2 linked regions of the Labilibaculum antarcticum genome follow. The protein of the gene in region 1 binds, or shares a complex with, the protein of each later gene. Links are inferred from orthologs where the notes say so. Each region holds a gene or a part of one and is shown in the gene's direction. Other genes may lie near its edges.

Region 1 (6,434 bases):
TTGTTAGAATTCAAGAAAATTACTTACTATCTTTGCGTTTTAAATTTTGAGAGCAAATGAGTAAAAAAGACTTAAAAGAATACCTTCAACCACTAAATAAGAAGCAACTTCAAGAACAAATCACAGATCTTTATTCAAGATTTAAAGAAGTGAAGCAGTTTTACGATTTTGCTTTTAATCCTCAGGAAAATAAATTATTGGAAGAGTGTAAATTCAAAATATCAAAAGAATACTTTCCAGTCTCGAGGCGTAAAGCAAAAATGAGACGCTCGGTCGCTCAAAAATTCATTCGCCACTTCAAGAAACTTGGCGTTGAACCAAGTTTAATTGCGGATGTAATGCTTTATCAGATTGAAATAGCAATCACCTACACTTCCAGTAAATACGTTAAGCAGGAAGCCTTTTATAAAAGTATGCTTAAATCTTTTGCCGAGGCAGTTACTTATATCAATGGAAATGCCATCAGAAACGATTTTAATGATCGAATTGTTAGAATTGCAGACGATGTGGCAGAACAGAATTGGATGGGTTGGAGAGGATTCGAACAATTAATCAAATAATAAAAACAGTGTATAGGCTATATTAAATCCTTAATAACTTCCGGAACAGAGCGAATACTTTTGACAGCTTCAATACTTGGCCCAGCGCACCAAACATTTTGATAACTCGCTTTAAACGCAGATTTTTTGACCTTATTCATTCCTTGCCAAGCAAGAATTAGTTTTGCATATTTTTTTAAAACAGAACTGTTATTGATCAGCCATTCCCAAAGATTAGACTTTGTGCCAATTCGCTGAACATAGGAAGTGTTAATTACTGTAAGCGGCGACCCCGTTAATTTACTTGTTTTTACAATATCTTTTGAACCAAATTGAATCATGGCTTGCTTATACTCTTGAGATACGTTAGCTTCGTGAGTGGCGATAAAAATAGTCCCCACTGAAACTCCTGCGGCGCCCCACTCCATCATTTGTGCCACCTCCATTTTATTCATTATACCACCTGCTGAAATAATGGGAATTGTTGTGGACTGAATCAATTGAGAAATTAATTCCTTTGCCGACAAATCACCACAATGACCTCCAGCCTTTGAATTAACCGCGATTATTGCATCTGCTCCTAATTGTTCCACTTTTATTGCATATCTCACATCTGTAACATCACAAAAGACTTTTATTCCTAATGGTTTGCAGGCTGTAATTACTTCTTTGGGATTTCCTAAGGAAGTAATGATAAAATCGACCTTAAGCTCAAGCAAAGTCAATAATTGAGATTTGTATTTTGGGTTGGATTTATTTACAATTAAATTAATGCCAAACGGCTTAGAACTCGCCTGTCGAATTTCCCGAATTGCGGCTCTTAATTCCTTTTCTGTTCGGTAGTTGAGAGCTGGTATTGCGGCGGTACAACCACACTTTAAAGCTTCAATCACCATCTTTGCGTTGGATATTAAAAACATTGGAGCAAGGAGTATTGGATGCTCAATACCCAAAATTTGCTTTAGAGTAGATCGTTGCTTCATATACAAAGTAGTTAATGATAAGAAGATACAAATAATTCACTTAATGGAAGGCACAAAAAAAAAGACCGACACTTTCGTATCGATCTCTTTGTACGGATGAAGGGACTCGAACCCCCACGCCTCTCGGCACCAGATCCTAAGTCTAGCGCGGCTACCAATTACGCCACATCCGCGTTTCATTTGATTGCGATACAAAGATGGGGATTTTTTCTTATCCTCCAAATCTTTTTAAAGAAAAAATTCTCTACAGCTCTTTATTGATAGGCATTACATGACTAAACAAGTTGAATTTCAAGCTTATCTGATTGTTTAAAAAAAAAATAAATTTTGTGAAATATATAGTGGTTGTCCAACTTTATCAATAATTTCACTTATCCAAGGATTTTCTGATTGTTAACACTCATTTTCAATTGACGTTCTCATAAGTGAAAACCCTACTTACAGATCATTCAATATAAAAACACATTCACGCAACATAAATTAATTACTCAGAATCAAACGCTTAAATCACACACCAAAATTTTAACAAATTCTAACATAAATGCGACAAGGCTTTGAAGTAGATTTTCATATATTTGCTCAAGAATTTAAAACTATGCGGAATCCATCTGTCATTCTGGTTATCTTATCACTCTTCTTTCTTGTGATACCAATCATTCAACAAATGATTAAGGTAAAACAAGAGAGCAAGCTGGTATTGCTTACCGATACGGTCCCCAATTCTGATGAATCATCATCGGAGTATGGAGATACAGACATTGAAGATCTGGATGTGCTTTCTCTCCAAAAAACAGAATTCTATTGCTGCGACTTTGTTAATAACACTTATTCCTACAAAGCAACGAACTACCATTGCGGACGAAAACTCGAATCTCCACCGCCCCAAGCTTAAACCTTCTTTCTTGTAGTAAATTTTAACGAATTCAGATTGTTTTCATTCTTTATTTAACGATTGCTATTGTCATTCTCTGAGAGAAATTGACAGCTTCGAAGCGCATGTATATTTTTCATCCAATAGATTCAGAATAAAACCACAATCAATTGCATGATTAAATATATGTTTCTAACAAATTATTGTCCGAATGTTATTGCTTTATTAAAATAGATTATAGCTAAATAATGCCACAAATTGCACGAAAAAATCGAAAACCAAAATTTCAATTGCTACACCAATATTATACCTACACTGGTTTTTATCAATTTATTGGTAATAATTTGAAGAAGGCCGTTATTCCTTTCCTGCTAATAGTTGGTCTTATTTTATTTCTGGAATATTATGTGTTGGATTTTCAAAGTCTGTTTCATGAAACAACTAAAGCCTATTCCAGATTGAATGTATTCCTGCTCTTTTTTATTTCAGAATCGGTATTGGGATTAATTCCTCCGGAGTTGTTTATTGCCTGGGTGAAAACACTTCCTGCGCCAGTACTAAATCTTTCTATTCTTGCCCTACTCTCTTATTTGGGTGGATGCGCCTCTTACTTTATTGGAAAAACAATACTTACAATACCTGTTGTAAAAACTACGGTTGAAAGTAAAATGCACAAACACATTACCAATCTGAGGAAATGGGGAGGATTTCTTATTGTAGTTGGAGCGCTGTTGCCAATACCATTTTCCATTGTAAGTATGGCGTCTGGAATCATCGATTATAGCTTTAGAAAGTATCTTTTGTTTGGATTGTTTCGTTTTTTAAGGTTTCTTCTGTTTGGTCTGGCCATTTTTAATATTATGAGTTAGAAATTCAGCAAGCACACTTCAACTTAATCAAATAGACAGAATAAAAAAGATCGATACTCATGTACCGATCTTTTTTTATATCAATAAATAAAACGATTTTTCTTAGCTCTCAATTGGCTCCATTACAAACACACCAAAACAGTCATGATCATCGTAACTATGACCTACTATCTGATTGTTGGCATTCAGGATTCCTTCCCAAGTATCTAAATGGTATTCAAATTCTTTTTCAACATCTAGCAATTCAACTTTTGTTCCTGTCACTTTAAAAGTAACACCGTCAAAACTACCTTCTACATCCTGTTGAACTCTAAAGGGAGTTTCATCATCAATTCTCTCAGTATAGACCACAACTCCAGTAAGCGCTTCCCCTATTTGGGTAAACTCGGCAAATCCTTCATCCTTGCCAAAGCCAAAATCTTCATTAAAAGTCCAACGACCAGTTAGTGATTTCATATTGTTAGTTGGTTTAATTCTGTTTTATAATTTAAGATCAAAGGTAAAAGATTAAAGTGGAAAGGTGAAAGGTTAAAAAGGATAAAGGGGAAAAGGAATAAGTATAAAAAGAAAAGTGTATTCCAAAGAGATGTAAAAAGTAGAATGGCTAATGGTAATACAAGTTACACAGATCCATATTTAGTGAGCAGATCCATTCATAATTAGCAATTCTCTTCTATCTTTGCAAAACATTATTACAATTAGATAAATATGATTGATCAATCTACTATATGTGCAATTTCTACAGCTCCAGGAAATGGAGCCATTGCGATTGTGCGCCTTTCGGGAACCAATGCACTTACAATTTGCGATAAAGTATTTACAGCGGCAAGTTCAAAGCAAATAAGTGAACAAAAAGCCAATACAGTTCATTTTGGAACCATTCAAGATGGCGAAGATATTATTGACGAAGTTTTGGTGAGTATTTTTAGAGCACCTCACTCCTACACCGGCGAAAACAGCATTGAAATTGCTTGTCACGGTGCTCCTTTTATTCAATACCGTATTCTTCAGGTTTTGCTTAAGAACGGGGCTCGTAGTGCCACTCCTGGGGAATATACGCAACGTGCCTTTTTAAACGGCAAAATGGATCTTTCACAAGCCGAAGCTGTCGCTGATTTAATAGCATCAAGCTCGGCAGCGGCTCATAAAGTTGCATTGCAGCAAATGCGTGGAGGGTTCTCTAACGAAATTGCCAATTTACGTGGACGATTACTAAATTTCATCTCCTTAATTGAATTGGAATTAGATTTTGGGGAAGAAGATGTTGAATTTGCAGATCGTACTCAACTAACCAATTTAGTGAATGAAATACAAAGCTTAATACAGAAGTTGGTTAATTCATTTGAGCTAGGAAACGTGATTAAGAACGGTGTTCCTGTTGCCATAGTTGGAAACACAAATGTTGGTAAATCGACACTGTTAAACGCTCTTCTGAATGAAGATCGTGCTATTGTTTCAGATATTGCAGGAACTACGCGTGATGCGATTGAAGACACCATTAACCTTGGTGGAATAACCTTCCGATTTATTGATACTGCAGGTATTCGAACTACTCTGGATAAAATTGAGAGCATGGGAATCGAGCGTACTTACAGCAAAATGAAACAAGCTCAAATCGTCCTTCTACTGATTGATGCCGACCGTACTATTGAAGATGTAAATGATTCGATTCTTAGGGTTAATCAAGCTATCAATCGCGAAACTCAGCATTTGGTAGTTTGTATCAATAAAATTGATTTGATAGCAGATCCTCAAGGATTCGCAAAAAGATTAATAGGAATAAATGCAGATGACAAAATGCTCTTCATATCTGCAAAACAAAAGCATAACATCGACTCATTAACCGATGAACTGCTTAAAACAGTAAATATGGGTGCCATTAACGAGCAAGATGTAATTGTCACGAATATTCGCCATTTTGAGGCACTTAAAAATGCTTTGGGGAGTATCGATAGAGTTAATAATGGTTTAGAAGGTCAAATCCCAACCGATTTCTTGGCTCAGGATATTCGCGAGTGTCTTCATTTTCTTGGCGAGATAACCGGAGACATATCAACTGATGAAGTTTTAGGGAATATATTTAAGAATTTCTGCATCGGCAAATAACAAAGTAGAAAAAACATCAAAACAAATCATTTACCACTGATAATCAATACACGCAAAACCCTTTGAAATAAAGGGTTTTGTCGTTTTTAGTATCAATCCCATAGAATTCGTTAATTTTTGTACCTCATTTGTATAACTTTTAATTTTTCACTACCTTGTATGTAGATGATATGCAAGACAATGAAATAATTAGACTAACATAGACTGCAATATAAGTGAGTAGACTAAAATTGGCGAATTTATGAGTAGTAATTTACAAATAAAGAAGGTGTGTGCATGGTGTGAAAAACCATTTGTTGCAAAAACTACAACAACTAAATACTGTTCCCACATTTGCAACTCTAGAGCTTATAAAGCTCAAAAAAAGAAAGAGAAAATCCAGCAACACACCAATCTGAATATTTTTGACATTTCAGAACAATCATACGATTATCTGAATAGTAAGGAATATCTTAAAGTAAAAGAAGTTTCTACACTTCTTGGTTTGTGCAGGCAAACGATATACAATCTCATCTATACTGGCCAATTAAAAGCATCAAAAATATCACCAAGAATAACACTCATAAAACGTAGTGATATCGATGAAATGTTTGCTCAAGCAAATTCAAAACAGATCGACCCCATTCAATTGGTTAAAAAAGAAATGGAGTTTTATTCATTTTCTGAAATTAAAGAAAAATTTAATATTGGTGATACCTGGACATATAAGCTTATCAAGGAAAACGATATTCCTAAAGTTAAACGAAAAGGGAAAAGTTATTATAGCAAATCACACATAGATAATCATCTCAAAGGAAAAAACTTATCTAGCCAAATTGAAATAGACGATTGGGCAACAATCAAAGAGCTGTGTAACGAATTACATATGAAAGAATCAGGAATCTACTCTTTGGTTTCCCGAGAAGGTATTCCCAAAAAGCGAGAAGGAAGAAACATGCTATATTCCAGGAAGCACATCTTAATTTCGAAAGGTTTACAAAAAGAATCCTCCCCTCAATTTTACTCTATAGAAGAAGCTATGTTGAAATTTAATCTTTCCAGAGATAGCCTCTACTCTATCATTAAG
Region 2 (6,491 bases), 2.9 Mb from region 1 along the record:
ATATTGAGACTCGTATGAGTAAAATAATTGAAAGGATCGATAAAATAGCCGACAATCAAGAGGATATTAGTACCCTAGGGCGCAAGCAGGATGAAAAAATGAATTCTCAGCAGCTTAAGGACACGCAAAAATGGAAGGATTTAGAAAAAGATCTTGAAAATCTTCTTGAGAAAAATTCGGGCATTAGTGATCCGTATCAATTTCAAAATCCATCGGAAGATCTTCAGGAGATTTCTGAGATGATGGAAGAATCCGAAAATTTATTAGAAGAAGGAAAAAATGCGAAGGCTTCAAAAAATATGAAAGCCACTTCGAAGAAACAAAAAGCACTTGCCCAAAAATTGAATAATAATTTGTCTCAAAGTGTAGGTGCTCAACTTACCGTTGATATTGATAATTTGATTCGCTTACTGAATAACTTGATGGAATTTTCATTTCAACAGGAAGCCTTACTAACTGATTACAAAACGGTAGATTATCGAAATCCGCTATTTGTTAAAGTGATTGAGGAACAGGGAGAACTAAAGGAAGAGTATCTTTTAATACAGGATTCCTTACTTTCTCTTTCAGCTCACTCACCTCAGGTTGCGGCATTAATTGGAAATAGAATTTTTGATATTAGTAATTATCTCGATCAGGTTCTTGAAGAAGCGAACAACCGTAGAAAAATTCAAGCCAACATTACACAACAAAAAGTCTTAACTGAAGTTAATGAATTGTCATTGTTTCTTTCCGAGGCATTGAAACAGCTAATGGAGCAAATGGCAAATGCCATGCCTGGAGATCAAATAGGCGATAAAAAAGGAGGCAAGCCATCCTTCTCAGGTATGCGATCAGAGCAGCAGTCATTAAAGAAGATGCTCGAGGAGATGATTAATGAAATGAAATCAGGAAATGGCAAAAAAAGTTCATCAGAGAAGCTCGGCAAATTCTTACAAAAGCAGGAAATGTTTAAACAAAGTTTAAGCGAAATGATGCAAAAAGGAGGTGTAGGAGATGAAACAGAGAATATATTACGTGAAATAATGAAAATGATTGATCAAACGGAATTGGATCTATCAAATTTTTCTATAAATTCGAATACCGTTAATAGACAGAATAGAATAATTTCACGTTTATTAGAAGCTGAAAACGCCCATAGAGAAAAAGATTTTGACAAAAAAAGGGAAAGTAATTCAGGAAATATTATCAAATTGAGTAACCCTATAGAAATATTTGAGTATAAAAGAGTACGAACAGATTTTGAGGGACTTTTTGATGACTCTTATGTAAAGATGCTCGATTACTATAATAAATTGTATTTGGATTACATGATCAAAATTAATAATGACTAAATCAGAAAAATTGCTAGTCTTTCCGTCCGAATTAGAAAATATAAGTAGAGTTGAAAAACTCATAGATGAAATTTCATCATCTCATAACCTTAGTTCTGAAATCTACGGGAAAATTTCGGTTGCCATTATCGAGGCAGTGAATAATGCAATCTTGCATGGCAACCAGTTAGATATTAATAAAAAGGTGAAAATTGAATACAATATCGATGATGAGTCGATAAGCTTTATTGTGGGGGATGAAGGAAAAGGATTTGACTTTTCGAATATACCTGATCCAACTCTACCTGAGAATTTGGAAAAAACACATGGAAGAGGAATCTTTTTAATGAATCATTTAGCGGATGATATTGAATTCGCTAAAAATGGTGCAATAGTAGAAATGAAATTTATTTTTGGATAAAAATGGTGATTACTTACGATTCGTGTGAAACTAATATTCCCGCGATTGATCAGGAGCGTTTAAGCGAATGGATCAATCGCGTTGTTGTTACTAATGGTTACGAAATAGGGGAGATAAATTACTATTTTTGCTCCGACAATTACTTGCTTGAAATGAATCGTGAACACCTGAATCACGATTATTTTACGGATATTATTACTTTTGATTATACCGTTTCTGATATTGTATCAGGAGATTTATTTATTAGTATAGATACAGTTCTGGATAACGCAAAAGAATATGGATGCGATTACTTTCAGGAATTGCATCGTGTAATGATTCATGGAATCCTTCATTTAATGGAAATTGACGATAAAACTGATGAGGATCAGGAAATAATGACTCAAAAGGAAGACGAATCATTAGCATTACTTTCCAATATTGATTAAATTTGTAAAATTTTTTGAGTTTATTAATCTGAATACTAGATTTTCAGCCAGGGTTTAATCTTTGTATGTTGCTGGTTATCAGCTGTGTAGGCGAATGATTATTTTCACGGAAGAATATTAAAGAATAACGAATACAAATATCTTATAATATATGTTGCCTAAGTACGATGTTATAGTGGTTGGTGCCGGTCATGCCGGATGTGAGGCGGCGGTAGCTGCGGCAAATCTGGGATCTTCGGTTCTTTTGATTACCATGGATATGAATAAAATTGCTCAAATGTCATGTAATCCAGCTATTGGAGGAATTGCAAAAGGGCAAATTGTTCGTGAATTAGATGCCTTGGGAGGGTTTACAGGAATAGTTGCCGACCGTTCGTCCATTCAATTCCGAATGCTAAATCGCTCCAAAGGGCCTGCTATGTGGAGCCCAAGATCACAATGCGATAGAATGATTTTTTCTTCAGAATGGAGAAAAATTGTTGAAAATACAGATAATCTTGACATGTGGCAGGATGCCGTTGTTGGGATACTTATTGAAGAGGGGAAAGCTGTTGGGGTGACAACCAAATTAGGAATTGATATTCCAGCCAAATCAGTAATTCTTACTAATGGAACCTTTCTTAATGGATTAATACATGTTGGCAGCAAGCAAGAAAAAGGGGGGCGAACTTCAGAACCAGCCTCAGTAGGTATTAGTGAACAATTGAAAAGTGTCGGTTTTGAGGTAGGCAGAATGAAAACAGGAACGCCGGCCCGTTTAGATGGTCGAAGTATCGATTTTTCTCTAATGAAGAGGCAAGATGGGGAAGAAGGATTTTATCAGTTTTCTTATTTAACCGACCATGTTGATAGAACTCTTACTCAGAGACCCTGTTATATTACGTATACAAATCCAAAAGTTCATGATGAATTACGCAAAGGATTTGAGGAATCACCAATGTACAATGGAACGATTCAGAGTACAGGACCAAGATATTGTCCGAGTATAGAGTCTAAACTGTCAACTTTTGCAGAGAAACAAGAGCATTTGCTTTTTTTGGAGCCTGAAGGAGAGTACACTCATGAGTATTATGTCAATGGATTTTCATCCAGTCTACCTTGGGATGTTCAGTTAAAAGCGCTTCAGCAAGTTCCGGGTTTGGAAAAGGTGAAAATGTATCGTCCGGGATATGCAATTGAATATGATTATTTCGATCCCACTCAACTTTATCATACACTGGAAACCAAATTAGTTTCTAATTTATTTTTTGCCGGCCAGATTAATGGAACAACCGGTTATGAGGAAGCTGCAGCTCAAGGAATGATGGCAGGTATAAATGCAGGCTTGTCGGTACAAGAAAAGGACGCTTTTACACTAAATAGAGATGAAGCTTACATTGGAGTTCTAATTGACGATTTGGTAACAAAAGGTGTTGATGAGCCTTACCGAATGTTTACCTCTCGAGCAGAATATCGTATTTTATTAAGACAGGATGATGCCGATTTACGACTAAGTCCGAAGGCTTTTGAGTTGGGATTGGTTGGAGAAAAACGAATGAATTTGCTAAAAGAGAAGATTGAGTTTAGAGATAAATTGGTTACCTTTTGTAAAGAGTTTAGTTGCAAACCAAAATTTTTAAACCCAGTACTCGCGAAATTAGGAACAGCTCCATTAAAGCAAGGGGTGAAATTATATGATATTATTCTAAGACCTCAAGTTCAAATTTTGGATTTAGTGGAAGATGTATTACCGTTAAAAGAATTGATAGATTCAATTCCAAGCAGGCGAGAAGAAGTTATTGAAGCGGCGGAGGTTCTTATAAAATATTCAGGCTATATCAACAGAGAAAAGTTGATAGCAGAAAAACTAACACGCTTGGAAAATATAAATATAAAAGGTCGTTTTGAATACACAAGTTTACAATCAATTTCGACTGAAGCCAGACAAAAATTGGATAAAATACAACCGCAAACCATCGGTCAGGCATCTCGTATATCGGGTGTTTCACCTAGCGACATAAACGTTCTTTTAGTGCTCATGGGACGATAACGTTCCACGTGGAACTAAGGAGTATTTTAAAATAGTTTACTCCTTAAAATGCCCGAAATCGGCTTTTCACACTTGAGAAGGCTTATTTCGGGCATTTTTGAAGGCAATATTGAGCTATTCTATGAATTTAATAAGATCATTAAAATTGATAATATACAAGACATGACAAGTAATACATTTTCAATATCAGGTAAAGTGATAGATGTAATTTCACGAGAAATAATCAAAGCTGAAGTTGTGGTTGAAGAGGGGCGAATTACTTCCGTTACGCAAAGAGATTCTGTTCCGGATCATTATATTTTACCAGGACTTGTTGATGCACATATGCACATTGAAAGTTCGCTCTTGATACCAAGTCGATTTGCAAATTTAGCAGTTCGACAGGGTACATTGGGATTGGTGACAGACCCACACGAAATAGCAAATGTGTTGGGCGAGATTGGTGTCGATTTCATGATTAATGATGCTAAAAAAGTTCCGTTGGAAATTCGCTTCGGTGTTCCTTCGTGTGTTCCTGCAACTCCTCACGAAACTTCAGGTTTTGTTTTGGACAGTAATATTGTGGAAAGTTTACTGAAGAGAGAAGAGGTGGTTTGTCTTGCAGAGGTTATGGATTTTGTAGGGGTAATAAACGATGATCTTGAGGTACTCAAAAAAATAGTTGCCTGTAAAAAACTTGGGAAAAAAATAGATGGTCATGCTCCTGGATTAAAAGGGCAGGATCTGAAAAAATATGTGGCATCAGGTATTTCTGCAGATCATGAATGTTCTACTTTAGAGGAAGCTCTTGAAAAAATTTCATTAGGGATGATGATTCAAATACGAGAGGGAAGCGCCGCTAAAGATTTTGATGCACTTTGTTCTTTATTAGAAACTCATCCAGAAAAAATCATGCTGTGTACTGACGATCTACACCCGGATGATTTAATTGAAAAAGGGCATATAAATTACCTGATTAAAAAAGGACTGAAAAAAGGACTTGATTTATTTTCATTACTTCGGGCAGCAAGTTACAATCCAATTCATCACTACGGTTTAGATTTGGGTTTGCTTCAAGTTGGTCATTCGGCAGATTTTATTGTGATTGATAATCCTGAATCATTTATTGTAGAGCAAGCATTTAGAAAAGGAGTTTGCATTTATAAAGACAATGAGGTTTTGTTTGATGTAAGCAATGAAATTATCTTGAATAATTTTAGTCGCAAACCAATTCAGTTATCCGATTTAATTGTAAAAGCGGAAAATGGTTCATTGCGTGCAATGGTGGTGAAGGATGGTGATCTAATAACGGATTCCGTTTTGTGCAAACCGAAGGTTGTGGATAAAAATGTTGTTTCGGATGTAGATAATGATTTGTTGAAAATGGTTGTGATGAGTCGATACGATAATGGTAATCCGGTAATGGGTTTTGCAAAAGGCTTTGGTTATAAAAAAGGAGCCATTGCAGAGAGTATTGCTCATGATAGTCACAATATTATTGCTGTTGGCACGAGCGATGAAGAATTGTTACATGCAATTAATACCTTAATTGAAATGAAGGGTGGGATTGTTGCTGTAAATAATGGGGAAAGTGAATCGGTTCGATTAGAGGTTGCTGGTTTGATGTCGAACAAGACCGGGGAAGACTTAGTTAGGGAGTATGCCAAATTAAATGATTTTGCTTCGGCTCTTGGTTCAAATTTTGAATCACCATTTATGACACTTGCATTTATGTCTTTACTCGTTATTCCAAAACTTAAATTATCGGATAAAGGTCTGTTTGATGTAAAAGAATTTAAGGTGATTAATCTTTTTAAAGAAGAGTAAGCTATATTAGAGGAAAATTAGAATAGGTGATAAAAAACAAAAATACAGATCATTTAAAATCCTTGGTTTCGGCATTGCCGGAAGAGCCGGGAGTGTATCAGTTCTTTGACGAGAGCAATACTATTATATATGTAGGAAAAGCTAAGCGACTCAAACGAAGAGTTGCTTCCTATTTTAATAAAGTTCACGATTCGGCAAAAACCAATATAATGGTTCGCAAGATTGTGGACATCCGACACATTGTGGTGGAGTCGGAAGCTGATGCTTTGTTATTGGAAAATAACTTAATTAAAAAATATCAGCCTCGTTACAACGTTCTCTTAAAAGACGATAAAACATTTCCTTGGATTTGCATTAAAAAAGAAGAATTTCCAAGAGTACTTGTCACCCGATACTTGCTAAAAGATGGAGCCGAATACTTTGGTCCATATACAAGTGTTAGAATGGTGAGAGTTCTAATGGACATGATTAGTTCTTTGTATCAATTGCGGACT

What was found.
Region 2: the proteins of mnmE (region 1) and mnmG are in contact, whole or in part, in a solved structure (PDB 9HIP), measured with the Escherichia coli proteins. The link is inferred for Labilibaculum antarcticum from one-to-one orthologs.

Annotation. Positions count from the first base shown.
Region 1 is NZ_AP018042.1:5,178,963-5,185,396, forward strand. Bases 3,228-6,169 are described here. They hold mnmE (tRNA uridine-5-carboxymethylaminomethyl(34) synthesis GTPase MnmE), read left to right. Parts: upstream 3,228-3,970; coding sequence 3,971-5,368; downstream 5,369-6,169. Other genes in these bases: ALGA_RS20720 (YqaA family protein), read left to right, coding at 3,228-3,262; ALGA_RS20725 (hypothetical protein), read right to left, coding at 3,365-3,718; ALGA_RS20735 (helix-turn-helix domain-containing protein), read left to right, coding at 5,610-6,169. In the rest of the region: ALGA_RS20700 (DUF6155 family protein), read left to right, coding at 57-560; ALGA_RS20705 (NAD(P)H-dependent flavin oxidoreductase), read right to left, coding at 578-1,522; ALGA_RS20715 (hypothetical protein), read left to right, coding at 2,064-2,414; more of ALGA_RS20720, read left to right, coding at 2,642-3,227; more of ALGA_RS20735, read left to right, coding at 6,170-6,434. UniProt on the Escherichia coli protein: Exhibits a very high intrinsic GTPase hydrolysis rate. Involved in the addition of a carboxymethylaminomethyl (cmnm) group at the wobble position (U34) of certain tRNAs, forming tRNA-cmnm(5)s(2)U34.
Region 2 is NZ_AP018042.1:2,312,600-2,319,090, reverse strand. The notes cover bases 1,754-4,752. They hold mnmG (tRNA uridine-5-carboxymethylaminomethyl(34) synthesis enzyme MnmG), read left to right. Parts: upstream 1,754-2,313; coding sequence 2,314-4,191; downstream 4,192-4,752. Other genes in these bases: ade (adenine deaminase), read left to right, coding at 4,354-4,752; ybeY (rRNA maturation RNase YbeY), read left to right, coding at 1,754-2,162. Also shown: ALGA_RS09125 (hypothetical protein), read left to right, coding at 1-1,334; ALGA_RS09120 (ATP-binding protein), read left to right, coding at 1,327-1,734; more of ybeY, read left to right, coding at 1,737-1,753; more of ade, read left to right, coding at 4,753-5,997; excinuclease ABC subunit UvrC, read left to right, coding at 6,024-6,491. UniProt on the Escherichia coli protein: NAD-binding protein involved in the addition of a carboxymethylaminomethyl (cmnm) group at the wobble position (U34) of certain tRNAs, forming tRNA-cmnm(5)s(2)U34.